DNA from 2 places in the Acidovorax sp. LjRoot194 genome. Region 1 is predicted to be linked to the other one. Evidence: predicted binding sites of a transcription regulator. Region 1 holds the regulator's gene; the other holds the start of a gene.
The links. The regulator FliA, encoded in region 1, starts transcription of late flagellar genes. The targets are predictions, from matches to a motif close to CTAAAGTTTNNNNNNNNNNNGCCGNTA.
Positions count from the first base shown of each region.

Region 2: a site for FliA is predicted at 2,528-2,554, ahead of ACSQ3N_RS12185 (YjfB family protein). Genes of this name have one in related genera too.

Region 1 is NZ_CAXUQB020000001.1:5,136,280-5,140,689, reverse strand. Features, by position in the region: gene flgA (flagellar basal body P-ring formation chaperone FlgA) at 1-531, shown strand, start outside; gene flgM (flagellar biosynthesis anti-sigma factor FlgM) at 625-945, shown strand; gene ACSQ3N_RS23210 (hypothetical protein) at 1,031-1,405, shown strand; gene ACSQ3N_RS23205 (RNA polymerase sigma factor FliA) at 1,677-2,390, opposite strand; gene ACSQ3N_RS23200 (hypothetical protein) at 2,395-3,192, opposite strand; gene flhF (flagellar biosynthesis protein FlhF) at 3,185-4,410, opposite strand, start outside.
Region 2 is NZ_CAXUQB020000001.1:2,725,680-2,730,089, forward strand. Features, by position in the region: gene ACSQ3N_RS12175 (amidase) at 1-958, shown strand, start outside; gene ACSQ3N_RS12180 (NAD(P)/FAD-dependent oxidoreductase) at 1,001-2,164, shown strand; gene ACSQ3N_RS12185 (YjfB family protein) at 2,286-2,501, opposite strand; gene ACSQ3N_RS12190 (dihydrolipoyl dehydrogenase) at 2,670-4,085, opposite strand; gene ACSQ3N_RS12195 (IMPACT family protein) at 4,172-4,410, opposite strand, start outside.

The DNA of each region.
Region 1 (4,410 bases):
CTGGATTCGCGCCTGCGGCTGGCGCCCTGTGCGCGGGTCGAGCCTTACTTGCCGGTGGGTTCGCGGCTGTGGGGCCGCACCCGCCTGGGGCTGCGCTGCGTAGAGGGGCAGACCGCCTGGAACGTGTACCTTCCGGTCACGGTCAAGGCGTTCGGCCCTGCCTGGGTGCTGACCAGCGCCGTCGCACCGGGGGCCGTCCTGACCGCCGCCGACGCCACCGAGTCGGAGGTCGACTGGGCAGCAGAATCTGCAGCCGTCATGGCCAACCCGGAAATGTGGGTAGGACAGATTGCGGCGCGCCAACTGGTGCCCGGACAGGCGCTGCGCCAGAGCATGGTGCGCGCGCCCAACCTCTTCCGTGCCGGGGCCCAGGTCAAGGTGGTGGCGCAGGGGCCGGGCTACGCGGTCACCTCCGCTGGGCAGGCGATGTCTGCAGGTGCTGCAGGCCAGATTGTCCGTATCCGAATGGACAATGGCCGCATCGTTAGTGGCACTGTGAGCGAAAACGGGACAATCGACGTCACTCTTTGATGACCGGACTGCGATAAATCGCTAAAGTCCCCGTTAAATGGGTCGAAAACATTGCTACTGTGCCCCACATCGAACGGGGTGGTGGAGAGAGCGATGAAGATTGGTCAAAAACCGGAACTCCCGGGCGGGTTGCCGCAGGCAGCGCTTGCCAAGCAAGCCAAGAGTCCTGCCACGGCTGCTGAAGGAGCCACGAAAGACGCGCTGAAGGCGTCAGCCGCCGGTGTGCCTGTCACGGTGTCGACCGCGGCCCGCGCCCTGGACCAGACGGCCCGCACCACGGGCGACTTCGACGCCGGCAAGGTCAAAGCCGTGCGCGCGGCGATCGACAAAGGCACCTTCTCGGTGAACGCCGAAGCCATTGCCGACAAGATGCTCACCAACGCCCAGGAAATCCTGTCCCGCTCACGCGGCTGATCTGACTTGTTATCGGACAGACCGCGCGTTTCTCGAGTCCTGAACTTTCCTTGGCAGACCAGCACGGTTCATCGCACAATGCGCCATGTCGCTGGAAGAATCCCTCTCGGCTGTTGAACAGCTGATCGAAAAAGTCTCCGCCGCGCTGCTTGCGGCCGATCCCCAAATCCTGGAAAAGAACAGCATCGCCCTGCGCGATGCTGCGGCGCAGTTCACCTATGCGCTGGAGCAGACGGCGCACCGCGGGCTCCCCGTGCCCGCACAGCTGCAACAGCGGGTGGATGCCATCCGCGACGCGCTGGCCAACCACCGCGAAGGCCTGGCCCGCTTGTCCGCCAACGCCGACCGTCAGGTCGCCAGCCTCATCCCTCAGTCCGGCACCCCCGCCACCTACGGCGATGGCCGCGGCACCCAGCCCGGCAAGCCCGGCGTGGCCCGCATCTACAAGTCGGCGGGTTGAGTCGCAACTCAAAAAAGATAGCTGCTGACGCTTGCCTCGCCTGGGTTGGAATGGATAAACCGGCTCGATCTGCCGTCAGCCAAGCGCAAGCAGCTATCCTATCGATAGCAGAAGCGATGGCGAAAGCGGGTCAGTACGTCGGGAGTTCGCCTTGAGCAATGCCCGTCGAAACGGTCGCAGCCCCATACCAGTGCCACCGTGGATCTGGCTCCGCCAGTCCAGGGGTGGCGTCCCCCTCAGGGGGAAGCGGCGCAGCCGCTCAGGGGGAGCGCTAGTGCGCCCGCATTTTTGCCCGCAAGCGGGCGATGGACTGGCTGTGCAGCTGGCACACCCGGGATTCCGTGACGCCCAGCACGGCCGCGATCTCCTTGAGATTCATGTCGTGCTCGTAGTACATGCCCATGATGTGCTGCTCGCGCTCGGGCAGGCTCTTGATGGCGTTGACCAGGGACACCTTGAGCCGCTGGTCGCGCAGCATCTCCATCGGGTCGGCGTCACCGTCCGCGACGTGGCGGTCGAGGAAACCGTCGTCGTCCTCGTTGTGGGTCATGTCCTCCAGATACACCAGCTGGGTGCCGCGCACCTTACCCAGCAAGCTCTGATAGTCGGACAGCTCCATGCCCATTTCGTCGGCGATCTCGGATTCGAGCGGGCTGCGGCCGAGCTTTTGCTCCAGGCGGTGCACGGCGTGCTCGATGTCTTTCTGGCTCTTGCGCGAGCTGCGGCTCATCCAGTCGCCCTCGCGCAGCTCGTCGAGCATGGCGCCACGGATGCGCTGGGTGGCAAAGGTCTCGAACTGCACGCCCTGCGCCACCTCGTAGCGCGACAGCGCCTCCGCCAGGCCCATCATGCCGACCTGGATCAAGTCGTCCAGCTCCACATTGGGGGGCAGCTTGGCGATCATGTGGTGCGCGATCCTGCGAACCAGCGGAACATGCTGGCGGATCATCGCGTCACGATCGAGCTGGCCTTTGGCGGTGTACATCAGATCAGTGGCTCCGGGCAAAATGGACAGGCGCACCTGTCAGATTGTGGGTGGGGAGAGCCGTCATCGATTCACTGATAGTGCCCGCATTTTCCAGCAGTTGCAAGGCCAGGCGCTGCAGGTCCTGCGGGTTTTGCGTGGCGATGGTCGTCGTGCGCACGGGGCCGACCAGGTGCTGTTCGGCGCACTCCTGCAGGGTTTGCAGGGCGCCCTGGGTCTTTCGGCGCTCGGCAGCGGTGTTGCCGTGCAGCAGGCCGGCCACCATGCAGGGCAGGCCGGTGTGCAGCGCAATCTGCTTCAAGCTCTTGTAACTCTTGAGCACGCCTGCGGCATCGTTGCCCATCACGACGAGCGGAATGGTCGCCGTGTGCGTGAGCAACGGCCCCAGCGTGGACGCAGGCGCGTGCAGCACCATCAGGCCGTAGGTCCTGAAGTAAGGCAGCAGGCCCTGCAGCGGCGGTGTGTCCTGCGCCAGCGCGCGGCGGGTGGTGAGCTGCAGTCCCCGCGCGGCGGGGATCACAGCCAGCGACGAGGCCGCAGCGCCCATGTTCAGGTGCGCGCCGTCGTTCCACGGCGCCTGCTGCAGCAGGTGCAGCAAACCGGGGCTGTCGTCGGTCTCCTGCGCCGTGCCGTCCAGCACCACGACCGGGTGTCCCAGGCGCTGCAGGATGGCGCAGACCTGCCACAGCGCTTCGAGGCCCGTGCCGGCGTTGTCCTGGCTGGCGACCGCCACCACGCGCAGTTCGGACTGCGGCGTGAAGCTGTGCAGGCTGGCGCCTTGGTGAAATCCGATATCAAGCATCGACCATCCCTCGCTCGTTGATGCCGTCTGGCGAGTGCGAGAAGAAGAAGTTCAGGTCGCTGGCCTTGGGGTCGAACGCCGACTTCACCGGTGCGCGCATCGAGGTGTTGATGAGCTTGTGCGCATCGGCGCGCTCCCAGTCCTCGGGCACGCGCTGGCCGTTGGTCACGCCGCGCAGCACCATCTGGTGGCGGATGAGGGCGTCGATCGCGGGGCCGAGTTTGACGGCTTCGTCCACCTTGGACAGGATGGCCTGCTGCGAGCCGTCGGTCTTGAAGGCGGTGAGCACGTCGTCCAGCGTGTCGCCATGGCAGCCGGCGTTGAGTACCAGCAGGCGGTTGACGTGCGGCAGGTCCAGCACGTCGAGCATGTCGCGCTTGCGCGGGTCGCGCGGGGCCACGCCGGTGGTGTCGATGAGCACCATCTTCTTGCCCGACAGCAGCCCCAGCAGGTCCTGCAGCGCCGCGCGGTCGTGGGCCAGGTGGGCCACGATGCCCAGCATGCGGCCGTAGGTGCGCAGCTGTTCGTGGGCGCCCACGCGGTAGGTGTCCAGGGTGATCAGGCCCACGCTGCCGGGTCCGTGGATGCGGGCGCACATGGCGGCCAGCTTGGCGGTGGTGGTGGTCTTGCCCACGCCGGTAGAGCCCACCAGCGCGAAGATGCCGCCCTGCTCGTACAGCGGGGTCTCGGCTAGGTCGGTCTTGAGGTTGCGCTCCAGCACTTCCATCAGCCAGCGCACCGATTCGGCGGCCGACAGCTCTTCGGGCATGCGCTCCAGCACGGCGCGGGCCAGCGAGGGCGAGTAGCCCGCGCGGATCATCTTGAGCATCAGGTTGGACTGGATGGGGTTCTGGCGCGCCTGCCCCAGCCATGCCAGGGTGTTGAAGCGGTCTTCGATCAATTCCTTCATCGCGTGCAGCTCGGTCATCACACTTTGCTGGTTGGCGGCGGACTGCACGGCGTGGCTCACCGCGGGCTCTGGCCGGCGGCGGGGCTGCTCGGGCGGCAGGTCCATAGGGATGGTGCGCAGCGGGTTGTGGCGCGCCACGGCTGGTGCGCTGCTGATGCGCTCGCGCTCGGGCGCTTCGTCGCGGCTGCGCTCGGACAGGGTGGGCGGGTCCGACGGGCCGTTCAGGGCTTCGTGGCGACGGCGCAGCATGCGTTCGCGCACATAGTCCTGGAAGGACAGCGTGCTCATCGCGAGCTGCTCGGTGTCTT
Region 2 (4,410 bases), 2.4 Mb from region 1:
CGTGGTGCCCAGCTCGCGCAAGCTGTTGGCCTTCACGCCCATCTCGGTGGTGGGCCCCATGGGCCGCACGGTCGAAGAGGCCTGCCTGCAGCTGGCCGCCACGGCCGGGCTGTCGGCCGGCGACCCGCTGACCTACCCGCTCGACCCGATGAGCTTTCTGCTGCCCGAAGGTGTGGACCTGGGCGGCTTGCGCGTGGCGTACACCGAAGACTTCGGCGCCTGCGCCGTGGACGACGGCATTCGCGCCGTGTTCCGCCGCAAGGTGCAGGCCATGAAGCACTTGTTTGGCAGATGCGACGCCATTGATGTGGACCTGGGCGACGTGCACCGCTGCTTCGACGTGCTGCGCGCCGAGGCTTTCGTGGCCAGCACGCGCGAGGCGTATGAGCGCGACCCCGCCAGCCTGGGACCCAACACCCGCGCCAACTACGAACTGGGCGCCACCATGACGCTGCTCGACAGCGCCTGGGCCCAGGCCGAGCAGACGCGCATCCTGGCGCGGTTCCAGAAGCTGTACGAGCACTACGATGTAATTCTGGCGCCGACAACGCCGGTGTCGCCGTTTGCGTGGACCCATCTGTACGCGAGCCACATCAACGGCGAGCCGCAGGCCAACTACTACCGCTGGCTGGCGCTGACCTATGTGACCACGCTGACCACCCACCCGGCGCTCAGCCTGCCATGCGGGCTGGACGACGCGGGCATGCCGTTCGGCCTGCAGATCGTCGGGCGTTTCAGGGCAGACCGGCACACGCTGGGCGTGGGGCACGCGCTGGAGCAGGCGTTCAAGGGTATCCCGGGGTTGGCGCGGCCGCGCCCCGACCTGTTCAAGCTGCAGGGCGCGCAGGCCGAGCCCGCGCTGACTTCCATCGTGACCGGTGCGCCCGACCCGCGGGACGCGCGCAGCCTGCCGCGCGAAGACCGGGTGGCGTCACAGGGCGCGGTGTCGGCTGTGTGACCAGCGCCAGTGCACCAGGATGAAGGCAACGAAGGACAGGCCATGGACTCTGTGACATACGACCATGTGGTGATCGGTGCGGGCATTGCCGGTGCCTCCGTGGCCTGGCAACTGGCGGCCGCGGCCACCAGCGCAGGCGATGCGGACGCGGCAACCCGTGTGCTGCTGCTGGAGCGCGAATCGCAGCCCGGCTACCACACCACCGGGCGGTCGGCCGCGCTGTACATGGCGACTTACGGCACGCCCAACATCCAGGCGCTGACCCGCGCGAGCCGCGGGTTCTACGACGCGCCGCCGCCCGAGTTTGGCGACACGCCCATCCTGTCGCCGCGGGGCGTGGTGTACGTTGCGGGGCCCGGACAGCTCGACCTGCTGCAGCAGGCCTACGACGACGCCCGCGCAGCGTCGCCCAATGTCGAGTGGGTCGACCACGCGGCGCTGATGGCGCTGCTGCCCTGTTTGAAGCCGGACGCCGTGGCGGCCGGCATGAGCGAGCCCGAAGCGGCCGACATCGACGTGCACGCCCTGCACCGGGGCTACCTGCGCGGCCTGCGCCAGCGCGGCGGGCAGGTGCTGACAAGCGCCGAAGTCACGGCCCTGGCCTGGGTGGGCGAGATCTGGCACATCACCCTGGCCGATGGCCGCACGCTGCAAGCCCGAGCCATCGTGAACGCCGCCGGGGCCTGGGCCGATGTGGTGGCCGCTCTGGCGGGCGTGCCGCCCATCGGCCTGGAGCCGCGCCGCCGCACGGCTTTCACCTTTGCCGTGCCAGAGGGCATGGACGCCAGCAACTGGCCTGCGGTGATCGGTATCGACGAAAGCTTTTACTTCAAGCCCGACGCCGGCCAACTGCTGGGCTCGCCTGCCAATGCCGACCCCACGCACCCGCACGATGTGGTGCCCGAAGAGCTGGACGTCGCCACCGGCATCTATCACATCGAAGAAATGACACGGTTCCAGATTCGCCGCCCGTCGCACACCTGGGCGGGCTTGCGCTCGTTCGTGCCGGACGGCGACATGGTGATCGGCTGGGACAACCACGTGCCGCGCTTCTTCTGGCTGGCAGGGCAGGGCGGCTACGGCATCCAGAGCGCGGCGGGCGCATCGCTGCTGGCGTGCCAGCTGCTGCGCGGGGAGCCGCTGGGCGATGAATTGGTGCGTGAGGGGGTGGTGCCGGAGGCGCTGTCGCCTGCGCGGCTGCGGTAGCGAAGGACCGGGGGCCGGGCGCGTTTGGCGCTAGCTCAGGCAGCGGGCGCCCCGGGCTGTGCACAGCGCCCTACCGGCCGCATTGCGCCGAAAACCCGCAGCGGCCGACTGCTGCCAGCGCTCAGGCGAAGGTATTGACCTGCGTGCCCAGCGTGCCAGATGTGGCCAGCGTCGGCTGGGGCATGGACTGCTGCATGGCGTCCAGCAGCGTGGAGGCGGATACGGCCTGTATGTCCAGCGCTTTCTTCAGCACCACCATGTTCAGGGCGTCCGATGTCTTGGCACTGGCCAGGGAGGTGGCGGTGCTGACGATGCTGTTGGCGAGTGCGACGTCCATGGCGGTTCCTTCGGTTGATGGTTCCGTATCGGCAGGTCAGGCCGAGACTTGAGGCCTGTTACCTTGTGTGACACCCTGGCCCCGCAGCTTGGAGCGGATAACAAAACTCAGCGAAGCGGTTCTTGCCAGGCGCTGCGTCGCAGGCACTAATAATTTTGTGAGCCCCTCTCAGTCGAGCGCAGGCACGCCCAGACCGCCACATGTGGCCAGGTCGGACGCCGATCCGTCCGGCAACTGGCGCGCCACATCCCGCAGGGCCGTGCGCAGGCCTTCCTCCAGCGTGGGGTGATAGATAGGCATCCCCAGTAGGCACTGCACGGTGAGCTCCCGATGGATGGCGAGCGCCAGCAGGTGTGCCAGGTGCTCGCCGTCGGGTGCGCACAGCTCGGCACCCAGCAGGCGGCCGGTGATCTTGTCGGCATGGACGAGCAGCCGCCCGTGGTTGTGCAGGGCAGCCCGGGCGCGGCCCTGGTCGGCAAAGCCCACGGTGCCCGTCACGGTGTGGGTTGGGTCGAGGTCTTCCAGGCGCTGGCCCACAGTGGCAATGTTAGGGTCGCAGAACACGATGGCCAGCGGGGTGCGGCGCTGGAACCGCGTGGGCGTGTCGGCCATGGTGTTCATGCCGGCGATGTGGCCTTCGTCCGCGGCCTCGTGCAGCAGCGGAACCTGCGTGTTGGCGTCGCCGGGCATGAACACCCGCAGGCTGCCGACCTGCAGCGTTTTCGGGTCGACCTGCGGCAGGCCGCGCTTGTCGAGCGGTACCCCCAGGGTATCCAGCCCCAGGTGTTCGATGTTGGGAGTGCGCCCCATGGCGGCTATCACCTGGTCCACCACCACCCGGTTCGGGCCGCTGGACACCTCGATGCCGCCGGCCACCTCGCGCAACTGAGCGGGTTCGCCGGTGTGCAGCACCATGTCTTTCTTGAGTAGCGCGGCCAGTTCTTCATTGAGGCCGGGGTCGCTCAGCCCCGCCAGCGTGTCGCCCGTGCTGAATGCGGCCACCTGCAGGCCCAGCCGCGCCAGCGCCTGCGACAGCTCCACGCCGATGGCTCCCATGCCGACCACGGCGATCCGCGGGCCCAGTGTGGCTTGTTCGAACAGCGTGTCGGTGGTCAGCATGCGGTCGCCGAAGGCGAGCCATTCCTCGGGTACCTTGGGGCGCGATCCGGTGGCGATGACGATGCTCTTGGCCTGGTAGACCTTGCCGTCGATGTCCACCGTGCCGGGCCCCAGCAGCGTGGCGCGGCCCGAGATGCTGGCGTGGCCCAGGTTGTCGGTGGCTTTCATCACGCCGGCCACGAAGTCGTCGCGCAGGGCGCGCACACGCTGCAATACGGCGGGAATGTCGGCGCTCAGCGCATCGCCACCGCGTATCCCGAATTCTTCGAACGCATGGCGGCGGTGGAAGGCGTTGGCGGCTTCGATGAGGGTCTTGGACGGCATGCACCCCACGCGGGCACAAGTGGTGCCCCAGGGGCCGTCGTTCACGATGAGGTAGCGGCTCGTGCGTTTGCGCACTTCGCGCAGGGCAGCCAGGCCGGCGGTACCGGCGCCAATGATGATGGTGTCGAGCGGTTCGCTCATGGGGTGGGCTCCTTGGCAAACCTTGGTGCGGGGAGTGTGCGGTAGTGTGACGCCGGTGGGTGTAGGAGCACAGGCATTTGTGGCGCTTACGCGTCCAGCCATCCCACGCGGCCTTGGCCGATGTCGTTGATGCGCCGCACAAAGGCGGCTGCCTGTATCTCCGGCAGCCGCAACTGCAGGGTGACCAGCGAGCCGTGGCCGACCTCGCCCAGCTCGGCGGCTGCGGCCTCGATCTCGCGGCGCAGCAGGCCTTCGAGTGCATAGGGCACCTGGCACTGCAGCGTCGCCATGCGCTGCAACGGCACCTTGGGCGCAGTGAGCAGAG